3 regions of the Massilia sp. TWR1-2-2 genome follow, and region 1 is predicted to be linked to each of the others. Evidence: predicted binding sites of a transcription regulator. Region 1 holds the regulator's gene; each other region holds the start of a gene.
What was found. The regulator FNR, encoded in region 1, switches genes on or off when oxygen is low (the NO sensors DNR and NnrR bind a similar motif). The targets are predictions, from matches to a motif close to TTGATNNNNATCAA.
Positions count from the first base shown of each region.

Region 2: ACP7DD_RS00665 (hemerythrin domain-containing protein) is a predicted target of FNR. The motif match lies at 1,541-1,554, and genes of this name have one in related genera.
Region 3: ACP7DD_RS05900 (hemerythrin domain-containing protein) is a predicted target of FNR. The motif match lies at 1,294-1,307, and genes of this name have one in related genera.

Region 1 covers NZ_JAFCWM010000001.1:254,018-260,043, forward strand. Annotated here, with positions in the region: gene ccoG (cytochrome c oxidase accessory protein CcoG) at 1-859, shown strand, start outside; gene ACP7DD_RS01355 (FixH family protein) at 874-1,422, shown strand; gene ACP7DD_RS01360 (hypothetical protein) at 1,419-1,667, shown strand; gene fnr (fumarate/nitrate reduction transcriptional regulator Fnr) at 1,677-2,453, opposite strand; gene ACP7DD_RS01370 (hypothetical protein) at 2,597-3,046, opposite strand; gene ACP7DD_RS01375 (hypothetical protein) at 3,048-3,218, opposite strand; gene ACP7DD_RS01380 (DUF805 domain-containing protein) at 3,452-4,063, shown strand; gene ACP7DD_RS01385 (S8 family serine peptidase) at 4,281-6,026, opposite strand, start outside.
Region 2 covers NZ_JAFCWM010000001.1:128,468-134,493, forward strand. Annotated here, with positions in the region: gene ACP7DD_RS00650 (exonuclease SbcCD subunit D C-terminal domain-containing protein) at 1-557, opposite strand, end outside; partial or broken gene ACP7DD_RS00655 (DNA glycosylase AlkZ-like family protein) at 646-888, shown strand; partial or broken gene ACP7DD_RS00660 (DNA glycosylase AlkZ-like family protein) at 783-1,409, shown strand; gene ACP7DD_RS00665 (hemerythrin domain-containing protein) at 1,704-2,294, shown strand; gene ACP7DD_RS00670 (DUF349 domain-containing protein) at 2,452-4,998, shown strand; gene ACP7DD_RS00675 (molybdenum cofactor biosynthesis protein MoaE) at 4,995-5,453, shown strand; gene crcB (fluoride efflux transporter CrcB) at 5,450-5,824, shown strand; gene clpB (ATP-dependent chaperone ClpB) at 5,888-6,026, shown strand, end outside.
Region 3 covers NZ_JAFCWM010000004.1:195,659-201,684, reverse strand. Annotated here, with positions in the region: gene ACP7DD_RS05910 (NAD(P)H-dependent oxidoreductase) at 37-624, opposite strand; gene ACP7DD_RS05905 (universal stress protein) at 825-1,262, shown strand; gene ACP7DD_RS05900 (hemerythrin domain-containing protein) at 1,388-1,876, shown strand; gene ACP7DD_RS05895 (universal stress protein) at 1,869-2,345, shown strand; gene ACP7DD_RS05890 (pyridoxamine 5'-phosphate oxidase family protein) at 2,382-2,834, opposite strand; gene ACP7DD_RS05885 (TraR/DksA family transcriptional regulator) at 3,042-3,464, opposite strand; gene ACP7DD_RS05880 (SOS response-associated peptidase) at 3,620-4,297, shown strand; gene ACP7DD_RS05875 (hypothetical protein) at 4,227-4,574, opposite strand; gene ACP7DD_RS05870 (bifunctional diguanylate cyclase/phosphodiesterase) at 4,613-6,026, opposite strand, start outside.

The DNA of each region.
Region 1 (6,026 bases):
GGAGACGTTCTGGGTGCTGTTCTATGCGCTGGCAACCTACGGCAACGCCGGCTGGCTGCGCGAGCAGGTGTGCAAGTACATGTGCCCGTATGCGCGCTTCCAGAGCGCGATGTTCGACCAGGACACGCTGATCGTCACGTATGACGTGGCGCGCGGCGAGCCGCGCGGCGCGCAGGCCAAGGCGGCGCCGGAAAAAAGCTTCGCCACGCTGGCGCTGCCGAAAGCGGGCGACTGCATCGACTGCAGCCTGTGCGTGCAGGTGTGCCCGACCGGCATCGACATCCGCGACGGCCTGCAGTACGAGTGCATCGGCTGCGCCGCCTGCATCGACGCGTGCAATACGGTGATGGCCAAAGTGGACAAGCCGCCAGGACTGATCCGCTATTCGACCGGCAATGCGATGGCCAACGGCTGGAGCATGGCGCGGGTGCGGCGCCAGCTGGTGCGCCCGCGCATCCTGGTTTACTGCGCGCTGCTGGGGGCGATCGTGTTCGCCGTCGGCGCCGCGCTGGCGCTGCGCACGCCGCTCAAGCTCGACGTCATCCGCGACCGCGGCGCCATGGGGCGCGAAGTCGAGGACGGCATCATCGAAAACGTCTACCGGCTGCAGGTGATGAACACGGCCGAGAAGGCGCATACGTTCCGCGTGTCGGTGTCGGGGCTGGCGTCGATCAGCCTGGCTTCGCCCGAGCTGGCGCGACTCGAAGGGGCCAGCGCGCGCGCCGTGCCGGTGCGGGTGAGGGTGCCGAGGAGCGCCGCCGCGACCGGATCGAACCAGATCGAGTTCGTGCTCACGGCGCTCGACGACCCGGCGCTGAAGGTGACCGAAAAAGCGGTCTTCATCGTTCCGAAACCATGATCAAGGAAATCTCCATGCCAATCGCATCGACTGTCGCATCCCCGGCCGCAGCGCCGGTCCGTCCGTGGTACAGCCACCGCTGGCCGTGGTTGCTGATGATCGGCCCTGTGTTCGTGCTCGTCGGCGGCGGCGTGGCCGGCTCGCTGGCGCTGTCGCGGCCCGACGCGATGGTGGTCGACGACTACTACAAGCAGGGCAAGGCGATCAACCAGGATTTGCGGCGCGACCGCGCGGCGACGGCGCTGGCGATCGCGTTCGAGGCAAGCTACGACGCCGGCGCGGGGGTGCTGAGCGGCGCGGTGACCAGTGGCGGCGCGCCGCTGCAGGCGCCGCTGCACATCTACCTGGCGCACCCGACCCAGCCTGGCAAGGACCTGCAGCTGCTGGCGCGGCCCGGCAGCGACGGCCGCTTCGCGGTGCCGGTGGCAAAGCTCGAAGCGACCCACTGGCAGGTGGTGGTGGAGGGCGCGCGGCGCGAATGGCGGGTGGCGCGCAGCTGGAGCTGGCCGCGCGAGAGCGCGCTGGCGATCCACGCCGACGCACCGACGGCGCCGGCGCCGTGAGGGGCAGCATGCGGCGGCTGGCGATGACGGTATTGTGGCCTTCGTTCCTGGCGGCGGCGCTGGCGGAAGGCTGCGTGTTCTCGGTGTTCGATCCGGCCGACCTGGCGTACCTGGCGGCGTCAGGCATTACGCCGACGGCGGTCTACAGCGTCGGCTTTTTTGCGTTGTGGAGCGTGTGTGCCCTGTCGAGTTTGCTGACGATGTATCTGGTGGTCACGCCGCCCGACCAGCGGGCGCCGTTTTAATCGTGGGCTTTACGCCATCGGGCTGCAGCGCTCGGTGCCGGCGGCCATTGCCTTGAGCAGCGCCGGCTGCAGCAGCGTCACTTCGCGCTTGTCGACCTTGAGCAGGCCCTGCTTCTTGAAGCGCGACAGCAGCCGGCTGATGCTCTCGATGGTCAGGCCGAGGTAGTTGCCGATGTCTTCGCGCGACATGCGCAACTGGAACGCGGTGGCCGAATAACCGCGCGCGGCGTAGCGGGCCGACAGGTTGGTGAGGAAAACGGCGAAGCGCTGCTCAGCCTGCATGTTACCGAGCAGCAGCATGACGTTTTGCTCGCGCGTGATTTCGGTGCTCATGATGCGGTGGAAATGGCGCAGCAAGGTCGGCACGTGCGCGAACAGGTGCTCGAGGCCGTCGAACGGAATCTCGCAGACCTCGCTGTCTTCGAGGGCGACGGCGTCGCAGTGGTGGCGTTCGCCGCTGATGGCGTCCATGCCAAGCAGTTCGCCGGCCATCTGGAAGCCGGTAATCTGCTCGTCGCCGGCGGCATTGACCTGGTAAGTCTTGAAGTGGCCGAAGCGGATCGCGTACAGGCTGCGGAATGGCTGGTCCATCTGATACAGGCGCTCGTCGCGGGCGATGCGGCGGCGCAGGCCGATCACTTCGTCGAGGCGGACGATTTCCGCCGCGTCAAGGCCCATCGGCAGGCACAGCTGGTGCATGCTGCAGTTGGCGCAACTTGCCTTGAGGGCAGTGATGTTCAGCTGCGGCAGAGCGGTTGGTGACGAAGAAGCAAGCATTGGCGGCATTCAAGTTGCGGCATGTCCGCGGCGCGGACATCCACGTTCATTATACGCCTGCGTATGGACGAATTCGCCGCAGCCGCGTCAATGCGCTGGCGGAGACGTGAATCTGTCGCGCCAAGCCGCGCAAACCACAGGGCAGCGCCGCGTCAGCGCTCCTGCCAGCGTCCCATCGCGGCAAATGACAGCGTGACATGCCGGTTCGCCTGCGACAGGAAACCGATCTCGGCGCTGCTGTCTTGCAGATGCAATAACTGGCCCGCCATCACGTCGTACATCGGCAGGCTGCCGGTGGGCCGCGCGCACAGGTGATAGCGGATGATGCCGTGTTCGCCGAGGACGTCGATGTTGACGGCCGAGTCGAGCCGGATGCGGTAGCGGTCGCCGGTGCTGCCGCCGATGACGTGAAAGTAGCCGTGGGCCTGGAATTCGCGGCGCTGCTCGGCGTTGAGCAGGCCGAGCAGGAGCGACAGCGCCCGTTGCTCGGCATGGGCCCGTTGCAACGCCTCTTGCCGCAGCTTTTCGCGCGTGCGCCGTGCTGCCTGCCACCACGCGGTGCAGCGCGCGAAAAGCCAGCTTGCCCGATCCAGCACTGGCAACTTAGCCGCCGACGATACGCGGCACCATGACCACTTCTTCCATGGTCGGATCGAAGGCCGTGATCGCCCGCTTGGCGTCGGTGCGGCTGATGGCGCCGAACGCGGCGTATCCCTGCTTGACCAGGCGGTCGAAAGTCTTCTGTGCGGCGGCGATTTCCCTGGAATTGGCCATGTTCCAATTCATTTGCCGGTGACCAGAGTCGTCCATGATATTCATTGCGCCAATTGGCGATGCGTGTGCGTTATCCATCATTCCTCCTCGACAGCTGAGACGTTACCGAACCACTACCTGCTGTAGACACCGGCGCAGCAGGCAAAGTGGCCCGGGATCAATGCAGAATTTGATGTAGATCAAGGAAATGTTTGAACAGTGAGCAGAACTGCTCGACAGCAGAGGAGACTCTCTTGCTCTACGCCAAGATGAGCTCCATGCAAATCGTCACTATCGACCCGGGTTCCTGGCCGGCCCCGACCGCGCCGCAGCAAAGGCGCTGCAGCCAGAAACGGCCGCTCATGCAGGGAGACATCTTGGAAACTACTTTTGGCGATGCCATGGCGAACCCGGCCGGTGCCGACCGCTACCAGCCCAGTTTGCTGACGGTGAACGGCAGGATCGGCCGCCTGCGTTACTTCACCTATTGCTGCGTGCTGACAATGGCGGTCTTGTGCGTAGCCACCGCCAGTGTCGCGGCTTTTTCACCGATGGTGGCGATGACGGTGATTTTGACCTCCTATCTGGCGTTCATCCCCGCGACGTTCGTGCTGATGATACGCCGCCTGAACGACCTGGACCGCTCGGGCGGGTGCTCGCTTGCGGCGATCGTGCCGTTCGACAACGTTGCGCTTGGGCTGTATGCGACCTTCGCGCGGGGCTCGGCGGGCGCCAACCGCTTTGGCCCAGCGCCCGTTCCCAATTCGCGCGCGACCGTCATCGCCGCAGTGGGCGCACCGGCAGGCGCATTTGCGCTCGGTATCATCGTTGGGCTGACGGGCGCGACGTTCAGGGACTTCGCCTGAGCGCACGCCCGAACAGAAGTGGCTTCCTAGTCAACATTATCTTTATAGAATTCTGTCCACAGATTCTGTGGGTAAGATGACCACATAAAACGCGCTTGTACCAGTACGAGTGACCTAATTATCGGCCTGCCTAAAAATTAAGCACGTTCAAGCGCGCAGCATGAAAGAAGGAGCGACGGCCATTACTGCCGTCGCCCCGTTACATGTTGCACTGCGATCAGCGCACGACCACGACCTGCACCGTCGAGCTGGCCCAGTTGCCGGCCGCGTCTTTCGCCACGACCTTGATGGCGTGCGAGCCGGTCATCCAGCGGCGCGTCTGCCAGGTGTAGGCGAGCGAGCCGCCGTTGCCATTGCTGACGAGTGCATTGTCGATGTAAATCGACTGAATCATTCCTGCCGTGCCGCTGTTATCGTTGGCGCTGACGCTGATGATGACGGCGCCGCTGACGGTGCCCGAAACCGGATTGTCGATTTTCACGGTCGGCGCCGTGGTGTCGGCGGCGGGCGGCGGCACCGCGTTGGCGACGCTGACCGACACCGGGTTCGACGCGGTGGCATTGCCGGCCTTGTCGTAGGCCGTGGCGACCAGCGTGTTCATGCCGTTCGGCACGCCCGCCGAATTCCACGCAAAGCTGAACGGGCTGGCGATGTCGGAACCGACGACGGTGCCGTTAGCCTTCAGTTCGACCCGGTCGACGCCGACATTGTCGGCGGCGTCGACAGCGACCGTGACGCTGCCGCTGACGCTGGAACTGGCCGCCGGCGAGGTGATTGCCGTGGTCGGCGCCTGGGTGTCGGCGACGACGACCTTGGCCAGCACGGCGCGCACGCCGGCGGCGGCGTCGACGCGGCCATAGCCGAACAGCGGATCGCGCCCTGCCGCACCGAGCGGCACGGCGGAGGCAAACAGCGCCTGCTCGATCGCGGCGCCGTCGAGCGATGGCGCGGCGGCCATCATCAGCGCGGCGACGCCGGCGGCGACCGGGCTGGCGAACGAGGTGCCGTTCCAGCCGTTGTAGGCGCCGCCTTGCGACGTGGTCCAGATGCCGGCGCCCGGTGCGGCCAGCGATACGAAGGCGCCGTAGCTCGACCAGCTGGCCTTGGCGTCGGCCGAATCGGTGGCCGAGACGGCGATCAAGGTGTTGGACGGCACGATGTTTTCATCGACGCCGTTGTTGCCCGCGGAAACGAATACCAGGCCGCCCTTGTTTTTCATGTACTGCGCGGCGCTCTGGATGGTGGCGCTGCCGGCCAGCGGACCGAAGCTGACGTTGGCGATGCGGGCGCCGTTGTCGGCAGCCCAGGTGATTCCGGCGGCGATCGTGCTGGTATAGGCATAGCAACCGCCGCCGGCGTCCTTGTAGGCGACGCGGATCGGCATGATCTTCGCCAGCCCGGCAACCCCGGCGACCCCGGCGCCGTTGTTGGTGCGCGCCGCGGCCGAGCCGGCGACGGCGGTGCCGTGGCCGCAGACGTCGGCGGTGTCGGTGTTGTTGCCGTGCGTGTTGTAGCCGGGCACCAGGTTAGGCACCAGGTCCGGGTGGCTGCCGTCGACGCCGGAATCGAGTATCGCGATGGTGACGCCGGCGCCCTGGGTGGTGTCCCACGCGGTGGTGGCGCCGATCTTGCCGAGGTGCCATTCGCTGCCGGCATACGGATCGTTGACGGCCAGCGTGCTTTTGACGCGGCGATCGAGTTCGACGTATTTGAAGGCGGGATGGCGGCGCAGCCGCTCGACGAGGGCCGCTTCCGACGCGCCGGCGGGCAGCTCGACGATGTTCAGGTTGCTCTGGCCCATCTTGCGTCGCTTGCCGCCGCCATGGGTCTTGAGGATTTTTTCCAGCTCGTCGCCGGACAGGCCGGCACGCGCCTCGAACAAGATGCGGCCGCGGGCGTACTGGTGGACGCCATCGCTGAAATCGGCGGCGGCGGCCGGCGTGACTGCGACCAGGACGGTGGC
Region 2 (6,026 bases), 130 kb from region 1:
CCGGGCAGGCGGCGCGCCTGCGCCAGCGCGTACGCCTGCTGATAAAGCTTGGCGATGCCATGCGAGTAAGGGTCGAGCGGCGCCTCGCCGTCGGCGGCGGCGACGCGCGGCAGGTCGCCTGGGCGCAGGAAAGGGATCGCCACGCACCACGCGGCCACGGCGCCGTGCTTGTCGTGCAGCGGCACCAGCATGCGCTCCATGTCGATCTCGCCGTCCGCATTGCGCATGACGTGCCCGATCACCACCGTGCCGTGCGCTTCGAGCAGCGGTCCGGGCGCCTCCAGCCGTCCGGGCGAATCGTGGTTGCCCGCGATGAGGACGATGTCGAGCCGCGGCGCGCGGGCGCGGGCCTGCTGCAGGAAGCGATATAGCTGCTTCTGCGCGCCGGCCGACGGATTGGCGGTGTCGAACACGTCGCCCGAGATCAGCAGCGCGTCGGCCTGTTCGGCGACGATGCTGTCGAGCAGCCAGTCGAGGAAGCACTGGTGCTCGTGCGAACGGTCGAAATTGTGGAGGGTCTGGCCGAGGTGCCAGTCGGAGGTGTGCAACAGCCGCATGAGGTCGCTTAAGTTCGGAAAACAATCGCTTACTATAACGCAGAGTTCATCGGCCGCGCCGCGGCCGGATCTTCATTAGAATGCGTGCATGACCGAACTGACATTGACTCCCGCTGCCGCGCGCGCGCTGCACCTGGCCGCGCAGGGGATGCTGCAGCCGCGCCGCGCCAAGGCCGTCAAAGAAGACGTGATCGCGGCAATCCGCACGATGGGCGTGCTGCAGATCGACACCATCAGCGTCGTCGCGCGCAGTCCCTACCTGGTGCTGTGGAGCCGGCTGGGCGACTACGACCCGGCCTGGCTCGACGAGCACCTGGCCGAAGGGCGCCTGTTCGAATATTGGGCGCACGAAGCGTGCTTCGTGCCGATCGAAAGAGCGAGAGGCGCTCGCTCGAAGCGCTGTTCACGGCCGGCCAGCTGATGATCGCGCGGCGCCACAACTTCCAGCGCGTGTACGACCTGGCAGAGCGCGTGCACCCGGAATGGCACGACAGGCGCCTGGCGCCACTGGCCGACACGCGCCGCGAGCTGGTGCTGCAAGCGGTGAAGGCGCTCGGCGTATGCAAGGCGGCGTGGATTGCCGACTATCACCGCACGCGCCGGTCGCATCCCGACCCGGCGCAGCTGGCCGGCGAGGGCGCGCTGCTGCGCGCCAGCGTGACCGGCTGGGATGCGCCTGTACACATACATCCGGATCATCGTGAGCTGGCGCAGCGCGCGGCGGCAGCGGACTTGAGCGCCAGCGTGACGACGCTGCTGTCGCCTTCGACCCGATCGTCTGGGACCGCCGGCGCGCGCTCGAACTGGCCGCACTGCTGCGTTGCGCGCGCTGGCACGGCTGCCCACAGGTGATGCTGACGCAGGCGAGCCCGGCCGCTTTTGGCGTGCAACTGCAAGATGCGCTGGCTGAACATGGCGCTTGTTGAAGGCGCACTTCTTATTGGCATGGCGCAACATGCTTACGCCTTGTCAAGCCTCCAAGTTTGCGCTAGATCAAACACGGACCTGTCGACCATCTTTACACTCATTCATTCGGGCTGATGAGAAAAGCAACTCTCTCCAAGCCGGTTTCAACCACCACATTCCTCGCCGAAGCATTGGCTCCCACCTGGCGAGCCGGCGTCGCGCTGGGCAAAAGGAGAACGAATGCTAACTGCAACATACACGCTGGTTGCCCTGTCGGTCGAGCAAGCAAGCGTCCGCATAAGTCTGCAGTCCCTACAAAAAGTGCTTTATAACAATTTCGTTCAACAGCGCGCGCTGACCCCTGGCCAGGTAGATTATGCGTGTGACGCGCTGCGCCGCCTGTACGACACTTGCCATTGGCGCAAGATTGAAAAATTCCTGATTCCGGCCATCCACCGCGCCACCCACGAAGCGGACCAGCTGCTCGCCGAGCTCGACCATCTCAACAGCGCGGCCGCCGAGGCGATGGGCGAAATCGCCGAACGGTTTGCCGGCTTGTCGGTCGACTCGGCCGACCGTGTCGCCGACTTTTGCGCCGCCGTCGACACGTTCTGCAATTCCTTGCTGCAGCGCCTGGCGCGCGAAGAGCAGGAACTGTTCCCCGTTGCCCGCACCGTCATCTCGGGCGAAGCGTGGTTCTCGATCGCTAACAAGATGCTGGCCCACGAAGCCTACATGCAGGAAACCAAGCCGCGTCCGGGCCCGGTCGCACCGATCGCGCGTGGCCGCCTGGCCAGCCAGCGCGCCAACCGCGTTACGCTGACGCACTGAGTTTCGCAAACTTCTCCGCTGCGCGCCCGGCCGGGCGCGTGCCGGCCACGCCTCCCGCCAGATTCCCTGAACGCATCATCGGCCTACACGGCGGCCGAATCGCCGCTTATCCTGCCTTCTTGCTATCATGGCGGTTTTGAGCGATTGAGCCGACGTCATGTTCGAATTCCTTTTCAAGCGCCCAGGCGACAAGCCCGGCGAGGCGCCTACTGCAACGGCGCCGCAACCCGCTCCTGCTGCCGCGCCAGCCGGTTCGCCACGCGCGCTGCAAGCCGAAAAAGTAAAGCAGCTCGCCGGCGACGAGGCCGCCGCGGTCGAGTTCATCCTGCAATCCGAATTTTCCGAACTGCGCCTGGCGGCGGCGGAGTTTGTCCACACGCCGGCGCAGCTCGAGCGTGTCCACAGCGCCATTCGCAACACCGACCGGCGCGTCGCCAAGCTGATGCAGTCGCGGCTCGACGCCATCCGTCACCACCAGGCCGAGTTGCAGCGTGGCCAGGCCTGCATCGACCAGGCGGCGCAGCTGCTGAAAGACGAAAAACTGACGCCCAATCACGTCGCCGAACTTGACCGGCGCTGGTCGGTCATCGCCGCGCCGGAACTGGCCGGCGAGTTCGACGCCATCCGCGCCGCGCTGGCGCAGCGCCTCGAAGCCCAAGTCGTGCTGCAGCGTGGCGTCATCGACAGTGTCGGCGCGCTGCGCAAGCTCGCCGGCAGTGGACTGCCGGCAGCCGACGTCGCCGCCCAGCTCGAACAGCTCGCTGCCGCCCACGCCGCCGCGCTGGCGGCGCCGGAGCACGCCTCGCTGCCGCGCAACCTGGTCAGCGAGTTCGCCGCCGAACACGCCCGCGTCAGCGCCAGCCTTGGCGCCATCGCGCAAGGCGAAGGCGCGCTCGCTGCCCGCGAAGCGCTCCTGGCCGAATGGCAGGGCGCCGCCACGCCGCTCAACGCTGAAACGCTGCGGCGCGAATGGAACAAGCTGCCGCCGGCGCCGGCCGGCGACGCCGCGGCCAGCCTGCAGCAGCGCGTCGACGCGCTGCTGGCAGCGATCCCGCCCGAGCAGCGCAAGCCGAAGGAAGCACGGCCTGCGGGGCAGCCGAAGTCGCCGCCGGCCGGCGCCGACCAGCAATTCCTCGACCACCTGAGCGCGATGGAAGCGGCGCTCGAACACGGCTCGCTCGGCACCGCCGCCGAACACGACAAGGCGCTCAAGGACAGCAAGGGCGCGCGCCTGACGCCGGCGCAGTCGGACCGCCTGGCGCACGGGCGCGGCGAACTCAAACGCCTGTCGGACTGGGCGCGCTGGGGCGGCAACGTCTCGCGCGAAGAGCTGATCAAGTCGGTCGAACAGCTGGCCACCCAGTCGCTGGCGATGAGCGAGCTGGCCAAGAAGGTCGGCAGCATGCGCGAACGCTGGAAGGCGCTCGACACCCTGTCCGGCGCCGCGCCGAAAAGCCTGTGGGAGCGCTTCGACGGCGCCTGCAGCGCCGCCTATGCGCCGGCCGCCGCCCACTTCAAGCACCTGGCCGAAGAGCGCCACACCAACGCGGCCAAGGCGCAGGCGCTGATCGCCGAAGCGGGCGCCGAAGCGGCCAAGCTGGAAAATGCCGACAGCGTCGACTGGAAGCACATGGCCGTCACGGTGCAGCGCCTGCGCCTGGGCTGGAGCCACCTGGGCGCGATCGACCGCAAGGAGAAAAAACGCCTCGACCAGCAGTTCACCGACGTGCTCAACGTGCTGCAAGGGCCGCTCGAGCAGCAGCGCAAATCGGAAGTGGCGCACCGCGAGGAACTCATCGAGCAGGTCGCCGCCCTGAACCCCGCCGACCGCCATGCGCTCGACGCCTTGCGCGCGGCGCAGGAACGCTGGCAGGAACTGGCGCGCGCGCTGCCGCTCGAACGCAAGGCCGAGCAGGCGATGTGGCACCGCTTCCGCGCCGCCTGCGACGCCGTCTTCGCCAAGCGCAAGGAGAGCGCGCACGCCGCCGACGCCGAGCGCCGCTCGCATCAGGCGGCCAAGGACGCGATCTGCGCGCGGCTCGAAGCTGCCGCCGCAACCAGCCTCGATGTGGCAAGCGCCGCGCGCTTGCTGCGCGAAGCTGCCACCGAATGGCATGCGGCCGGACCGGTGCCGCGCGCGGCCGAAACCAAGGTCGACAAGCGCTATCACGCCGCGATCGCCGCCGTCCAGCACCAGGCCGACAGCGCGCGCCGTGCCGCCGGCATGGCGCAGGCCTGCGCCTTGCGCGACAAGCTGCGCCTGTGCCAGCTGATCGAGACGTCGCTCGCCAACGGCAGCGCCGACGAGCAGGACTGGGCCGCGCGCTGGCCCGCGCTGCCGCCGCTGCAGCCCGATTACGAACGCGCGCTCGGTTTGCGCTTCCAGGCGGCGCTGGCGGCGCTGGCGGCGCTGGCGGGCGACCGTGCCGCTTGCGTGGCCAAGCTCGAACAGAACCGCGCCAAGCTGCTGCACGAAGTGCTGCGCCTGGAGATTGCGGCCGGCATCGACAGCGGCAGCGAGTTCGCCCGCGAGCGCCTCAAGCTGCAGGTTGAAGTGCTGCAGTCGTCGCTCAATTCGGGCCAGAAGCCGTTGATCCAGGCCGCCCAGTTCCTGCAGCTGTGCGAAATGCCGGCGCTGGCCGACGACCGCACCGTCTCGCGCATCGAGCAGTTGTTCGCCCGCGTCGGCAAGGAAGCGCGGTGAAAGAGGTCCGGGTGCAGCGGGCCGACTTCGATCTGTCGACCGAGGTGGCGCGCCTGCGCGCGGACGATCCGCGGGTCGGCGCTGTAGTCAGTTTTGTCGGCGCCGTGCGCGACATGAACGACGGCGCCAGCGTGGCCGAGATGGAACTCGAGCACTATCCCGGCATGACGGAGCGGTCGCTTGAGCGCATCGTGGAACTGGCCTGCGCGCGCTGGCCGCTGTCCGGCGCCTTGGTCATCCACCGCGTCGGGCCCCTTAAGTCGATGGAGCAGATCGTGCTGGTCGCCTGCAGCGCGGCGCACCGCGGCGAAGCGTTCGCCGCCTGCGAATTCATCATCGACTATCTCAAGACCGATGCGCCGTTCTGGAAAAAAGAGCAGACGCCGGACGGCGCGCGCTGGGTTGACGCGCGCGTGACGGACGACGCCGCGATGGCCAAGTGGGCCAGCCCTTGAGCTGGCTCGCAGTGGGACTGGGCGCGGCGCTCGGCGCCTGGCTGCGCTGGGGACTGGCGTTGTGGCTCGGCAGCGTGCACGGCAAACTCCATCTGGGCACGCTGGCGGCCAACCTCGGCGGCGGCTACCTGGTGGGCATCGCGCTCGGCTTTTTTGCCGCCTCGCCGCACGTGGCGCCAGAGTGGCGCCTATTCGTCATCACCGGCATTCTCGGCGGTCTGACGACGTTTTCCAGCTTTTCCGGCGAATCGGTGCTGCTGTTGCAGCGCGGTGACTACGGCTGGGCGCTGGCGCACTCGGCGCTGCACCTGTTCGGCTCGATCGCCTTCTGCATCGCCGGCTTCGCCACGTGGCGCGCGTTGTCTTCCTGACTTGAAAAGCGGGTCAACACCCCAATCTGTTCTGCATTAGAGGACAACATTGGGAGTTTTACCATGCGGCAAGATAAACTGACAACCAAACTGCAGGAAGCGCTGTCCGACGCGCAGAGTTTGGCGGTCGGCAATGACAACCAATATATCGAACCGGTGCACCTGCTGGTGGCCCTGCTCGGCCAGGACGACGGCAGCGCGC
Region 3 (6,026 bases), on a different contig from region 1:
TGAACAACCAAATGTCCGAATGTCAGACCTGACACCTTAGACCGCCGCCCGCCCCAGTGCGAACAGGCGGTCGAGCCAGCGGGCGGCACGGCGCGACTTCATGTTGCCGGTCATGCCGATGAGGGTGTCGGCCACCGGCGCGATGCCAGCAAAGCCGAGCACGCTGCGCCTGAGCGACTTGACGCCGTGGGCGCGGAAGAACACGCGGTACACCACCGCCGGCATGCCCATCGTCACCACCAGGCGGGCCGAGCGTCCCTTCAGGCCCTTGCGCGCAAACGGATTTCTGGCGTCGCCGGAGAAGGCAAAGCCGGGACGCTCGACCTGCTCGAGAAAGCCCTTCAGCATGGCCGGCATGTCGCCCAGCCACAAGGGAAAGAAAATCACGATGTGCTGCGACCACAGGATGTCTTGCTGCGACTGCAGCAGCGTCGGCGGCAACGGCCCGTGCTCCCATTCGTCCTGGCTCCTGAGCAGCGGGAAGTCGAGCGCGGCGATGTCGATGCGGCGCAGCTCGTGGCCGCCTTCGACGGCGCCCCTGGCGTAGGCTTCCTCCAGCGCGCCGCACAGGTGCCCGCCGCCGCTGTCGGGATGCCCCTGGATCAACAAGACGCGCTTGAACATGCCATTCCGCCCGCAGGCCATGCCGGCCCCGGCGTTCGGGCGCCGGACCAAGGCCGCAGCAACAACTGTCGTTGTCCGGACGCCGGCCACTTTGATATGCATCAAGGCTGCTCGCTCGGCGCACCGACAGACTACCTGTTCGACTATTCGCCAATAGCGCCAGCGCGCGTCGCAGCGCCTTTTTTTCCAGGGGACACAGCATGTTCAAACGAATCCTGTTGCCGACCGATGGCTCAGAGCAATCCGAGCGCGCCATTCTTGCCGCTGTCGCCTTCGCCAAGGAGCTTGGCGCCGAGGTGCTCGGCCTGACCGTCGTGCCGCAGTTCCACACGTTCACCTACCATGCCGAAATGGTGGAAGACACGTCGGACCAGTTCGCCGTCGACAGCGCCAAGCGCGCAGTGACGTACCTGGAATTCATCAGCGGCGCGGCGCGCGAGGCCGGCATCGCCTGCACCTGCGAACAAGTGATGTCGGACGATCCCTGGAAAGTGATCGTCGATGCCGCGGTCAGCCGCCAGTGCGACCTGATCGCGATGGGCTCGCACGGGCGGCGCGGCATTGCCGGCGTGCTGCTCGGCAGCCAGACGCAAAAGGTGCTGGTGCACAGCAAGGTGCCGGTGCTGATCTTCCGCTAGGCAATGCGGCCGCCGGCCGGTTTCTCTTTTTTTGATTTGCATCAAAGCGGTTTTCCGGCGTCGTGGCCCACCCTGAAAAGGGGCCGCCTTTTCCTGGCGGCGCCCGTTTTTGCAAGAGGTTGATCATGAACTTCAACACGACCAGTTCGATGGCAAAGAATGTTGCCGAAATGATGAGCAAGGCACGCCGCGCGATGGCGCAGCGGATGGAGCGCCTGGCCCGCACACCTGACGATCAGTTCGCGGACGGATTTAACGACCTGATCGCCGAGCTTGAGATCAGCTTTCGCGACGAGGAAGCGGTGATGGAAGCACTTCATTACCCGGCGCTGCGCGGTCACCGTGAGCAACACGCGCGCGCGCTCGCCGCCCTGCACCACGCCCAGCCGCACGTCGAAGGCGGCGATGTCAAGCTTGGCCGCGAGGCGCTGCAGTTGCTGCCGAAGTGGCTGCTGCTGCACCGCTCGACGATGGACCTGACCCTGGCCAACGCCACGCGGGCGCAAGCGCCGCGTGCGCGCCGGCACACAGGCGCCGCGCGCGCCGACGGTCGGCATGACCGCCGCGCGCGCTACGGCAATGTACAAGCCGATAAGGAGCGAGAGCGTGTTTAGCCACATATTGCTGCCGACCGACGGCAGCGCCGATTCAGAAGCGGCGATCGTGTCGTGCATTCGTCTCGCGCAGGCCACCGGCGCGGCCATCACCGGCGTTCACGTGATGCCGGTGTTGCACCTGTTTACCTACGAGCCTGGGGTGACAGAAGCGGTACATGCCCAGGTGCGCCAGGAGAACGAAAGGCACGCCAAGCGCTACCTCGAGCACATCGAGCAGATGGCCAGCGACGCCGGTGTCAAATGCAACACGCTGCTGCTGATGTCGGACTATCCGTTCGACGCCATCATCGACGCGGCGCGCAACGCCAACTGCGACCTGGTGGCGATGGCGTCGCATGGCCGCAAAGGCGTCAAGGCCATGTTGCTGGGCAGCGAAACCCACAAGGTGCTGACCCACAGCGCGATCCCGGTGCTGGTGTTCCCGCACGGCAGCGGCACGGCGACGGCTGCCGAATTTACCAGCTGACGGTGCTTGCCGCGCCGAACGCCGGCGCGTCGCCGCTCAGGTGGCCACGCCCTGCTCGGTGTGGCCGAACCCCTTGGTGTAGTCGAGAATCGAGATCACCTGCGGCGTGATCTTCAGGAACGCGACCTCATTGGCCTGGCCGTTCTCGCCCCATTCGGCGATCTGCGGCAAGCGCTTGAGCAGGCACGACTTGGCCAGCTCGACATCCGGCCCGGGCGCCAGCAGCTCGGCCAGCGCGCTCATCGACAGGTCCTGGATCTCGCGCCAGTCGTGGTACGGCAAGTTGATGGTCAGCGACACCTTGCTGTTATACCGGACATTGTTGGCTTTCTGACTGTGCTTGCCGATGCCGACGAACAGGTTCAGCTTGTCGTGGGCGAAGCTGATCGTCGTCGCCTGCGGGTAGCCGTCCGGCCGCACGGTCGCCAGCGTCAGGTCGCTGGCGCCGTCGATCACTTTCAGGACGAACTCCTTGAACGCCTGGTCCATGTGCTTCTCCGTTTCGGTTGATTGGATGTCAATGATAGGAGCCGCGGTCGTCCTGCAACCTTGATCTGTATCAAGCATGTTTCAATGACCGCTCCGGCATGCCCGCTTCGCGAGGATGGCGTGGAGGGCTGCGCGGGATGCGGTAAAGGGGGCGCGAGGATGCCGGAGCGGGGCTGCGCAAGGAGGACGCCTAACGGCTGCGGGCGGCTAATGAGCGCCGTGGGCGCGGCCCGGCACGTGCGGGGCGCCGGTCGCCGTTTCACTGCCGGCGTCGATGCGGCGCTGGCAATGGAGGCACGTCAGCGACGCCGGCGCCGCGCGCAGCCGCGTCAGCGGGATCGGGTTGCCGCATACGACGCACAGGCCGCCGGCGCCGAAGTCCAGCCGCTTCATCGCCATGTCGATGTTGTCGAGCCGCGCCAGCTCGTCGCGCAACTGGGCAATGTCGGTGGCGCCCAGCTGGCCGGCTGCCGCCTTGCTGCCATGCTCGGCAAAGAAATTGACCAGCACGCTCTGCTCGTCGCTGTCGTAACCGACCAGCCGGTCGCGGATCGCTTCGAGCACCAGGTGCCGCTCGCTGCGCAGCCGGCTCTCGAGCTCGTCGAGGTCGGATGATGTCAACTGTCTCACGGCGGTCCTTTCGGTTCTGCAGGCGCCGGCCAGGCGGCATGCGAAAGTGTGGCGCACCGAGCTGCCCCCAGTCCTTGCGGCAGATCAAACGTGCACCATTCGCGCGGCGCTGCCACTGTGCAGCCGGTATCGGAAAAACGCGCTACCATTGTGCAATGTGCGCCAACTACACCCCTACCCGCCTCGACGCGATCAGCCAGCACCATGGTCTCGAACGCGCACTGTTCAATTTTCCGGACGAAGCGTTCCCTGGCTACCTGGCGCCGATCCTGCGCGAATCGCGCGATGCCGCCGGCCAAGTCGAGGTGGTGCCGGCGATGTTCGGCATGGTGCCGCACTGGGCCGACACGAAGCTGGCACGCCAGACCTACAACGCGCGCACCGAGACGGTGGCGACCAAGCCGTCGTTCCGCAACGCGTGGAAACGCAATCAGTTCTGCATTGTTCCGGCGGATAACTTTTACGAGCCGTGCTACGACAGCGGCAATCCGGTGCGCTGGCGCATCACCGCAGCCGGCAACGAGCGGCTCGGCATCGCCGGCATCTGGGAGTGGCGCCCGAGCGGACCGGACGGCTTGCCGCTGCTGTCGTTCTCGATGCTGACCATCAATGCCGACGGCCATCCGCTGATGCAGCGCTTCCACAAGCCCGGCGACGAAAAACGCATGCTGGTGCTGCTCGAACCGGGTCAATACCAGGGCTGGCTGGAAGGCGAACTGGTCAACGAGGCCGACATCTACCGCCCTTGGGAAGCCGACCGTCTCACCGCCGAGGCCGCCCCGCTGCCACCGCGAACCAAGGCGGCGCCTGTGGTGGAAGATACATTGTTCTGAATTGTGACATTCGGCTACCTGGTCCAGCAGCTTCGACGACAGCTGGATGCGCCCGGCCGTGCCAGTCGACCAGCGCATCCTTGCGGTCCATGCCGGTGATGATCACCAGCGGAACGTCGCCGACCGCGTCGTAGCCATACTGGCGCTCCTTGCCGTCGATCGGGCTGACGGCGGCGAACGCGCCGCGCTCGGCCGATGGCAGGTAGTGGTGCTCACGTTCGGTGAAGACATGGTTGTTCAGACATCGGCAGCCACAGGTTGAAACGTGGTTGGCCATCTTGCACGCGGTGCCGCAGCCGCCGCGGCACCGCTGGTTCAGGCCACCGGCGACAGCAGCACGCTCTGCGCCTCGGTCGCCGCCTGCGGCAGCGAGATGAAATAGCCCTGCACCTCGTCGCAGCGCAGCGCGCGCAGGATGCTCAGCTGCTTGCCGGTCTCGACGCCCTCGGCGACCACCCGCATGCCGAGCGCGTGCGCCATGGTGATGATGGCCGTAAACAAGATCTTGCCCTGCTCGGTTTGTTCGATGCGGCTGGTGAATGCCTTGTCGACCTTCAGCATGTCAAAGTCGAGCATCTGCAGCTGCGCCAGCGACGAGTAGCCGGTGCCGAAATCGTCGACCAGCAGCTTGATGCCCATGCCGCGAATCTTCGACAGCGATTCGAGCACATGGCTGCTGCCGCCCATCATCGACGACTCGGTCAGTTCAATTTCCAGCAGGCTGGCGGCAATGCCGTGGCGCGCCATTGCGCCGGAAAACACGCGGGCGATATCGGTTTCGTTGAACTGGCGCGACGAGATATTGACCGACACCGGCACCAGGCTCGCTTCCCTGGCCGCCCACTGCGCCAGCTGGCCGCACACCTTGCCGAGCACCAGTTCGCCCAGGCGCACGATCATGCCGGTCCTTTCGGCCAGCGGGATGAATTCGGCCGGTTCGAGCAGGCCGCGGCGCGGGTGCAGCCAGCGCACCAGCGCCTCCATGCTGGTGGCGCGGCTGCTGGCCAGGTCCATGCGCGGCTGGTAGTGGACGACGAATTCGTCGTGCTCGATGGCGCGGCGCAGCTCCTGCTCGAGCTCGAGTTGCTGACGCAGCGCTGCGTAGAACTGCTGATCGAAGAAGCGGAAGCTGCCCTTGCCGCTGGTCTTGACCGAATACATCGCCACGTCGGCGTTCTGCAGCAGCGAGGCGGCATCGTCGCCGTCCGTCGGAAAGCTGCTGATGCCGATCGACGTGCCCAGCACCGCGGTGCCGCCGATCAGCTTGAACTTCGGCCTGAAGGCGGCGATGACGCGCTCGGCGACGATGGCGGCGTCTTCGACGCGCAGGTTGTGTTCCAGGATGACGACGAATTCGTCGCCGCCGAGCCGGATGACGTGGTCGTGCGGGCGCACCGCTTCGGTCAGCCGGTGCGCGGCGTGGCGCAGCAGTTCGTCGCCGGCGGCGTGGCCCATGGCGTCGTTGGCCGCCTTGAAGCCGTCGAGGTCGATGAACAGCAGCGCCAGCGTCTGGCGGTGCTCGCGTGCGCGGCCGATCGCCTGCGGCAGGTACCACTGCAGCCAGTGGCGGTTCGGCAGGCCGGTCAGCGCGTCGTGGTTGCCGCGGTGTTCCAGCGCCGCCACGTGTGCCTTCGATTCGGAAATGTCGCGCAGCGTGATGGCCAGCTTCTGCTCCGAGCGCACCGCCTTGAGCTGCATCCAGCGCGAGCGGTCGGCCCCTTCCGGCTGA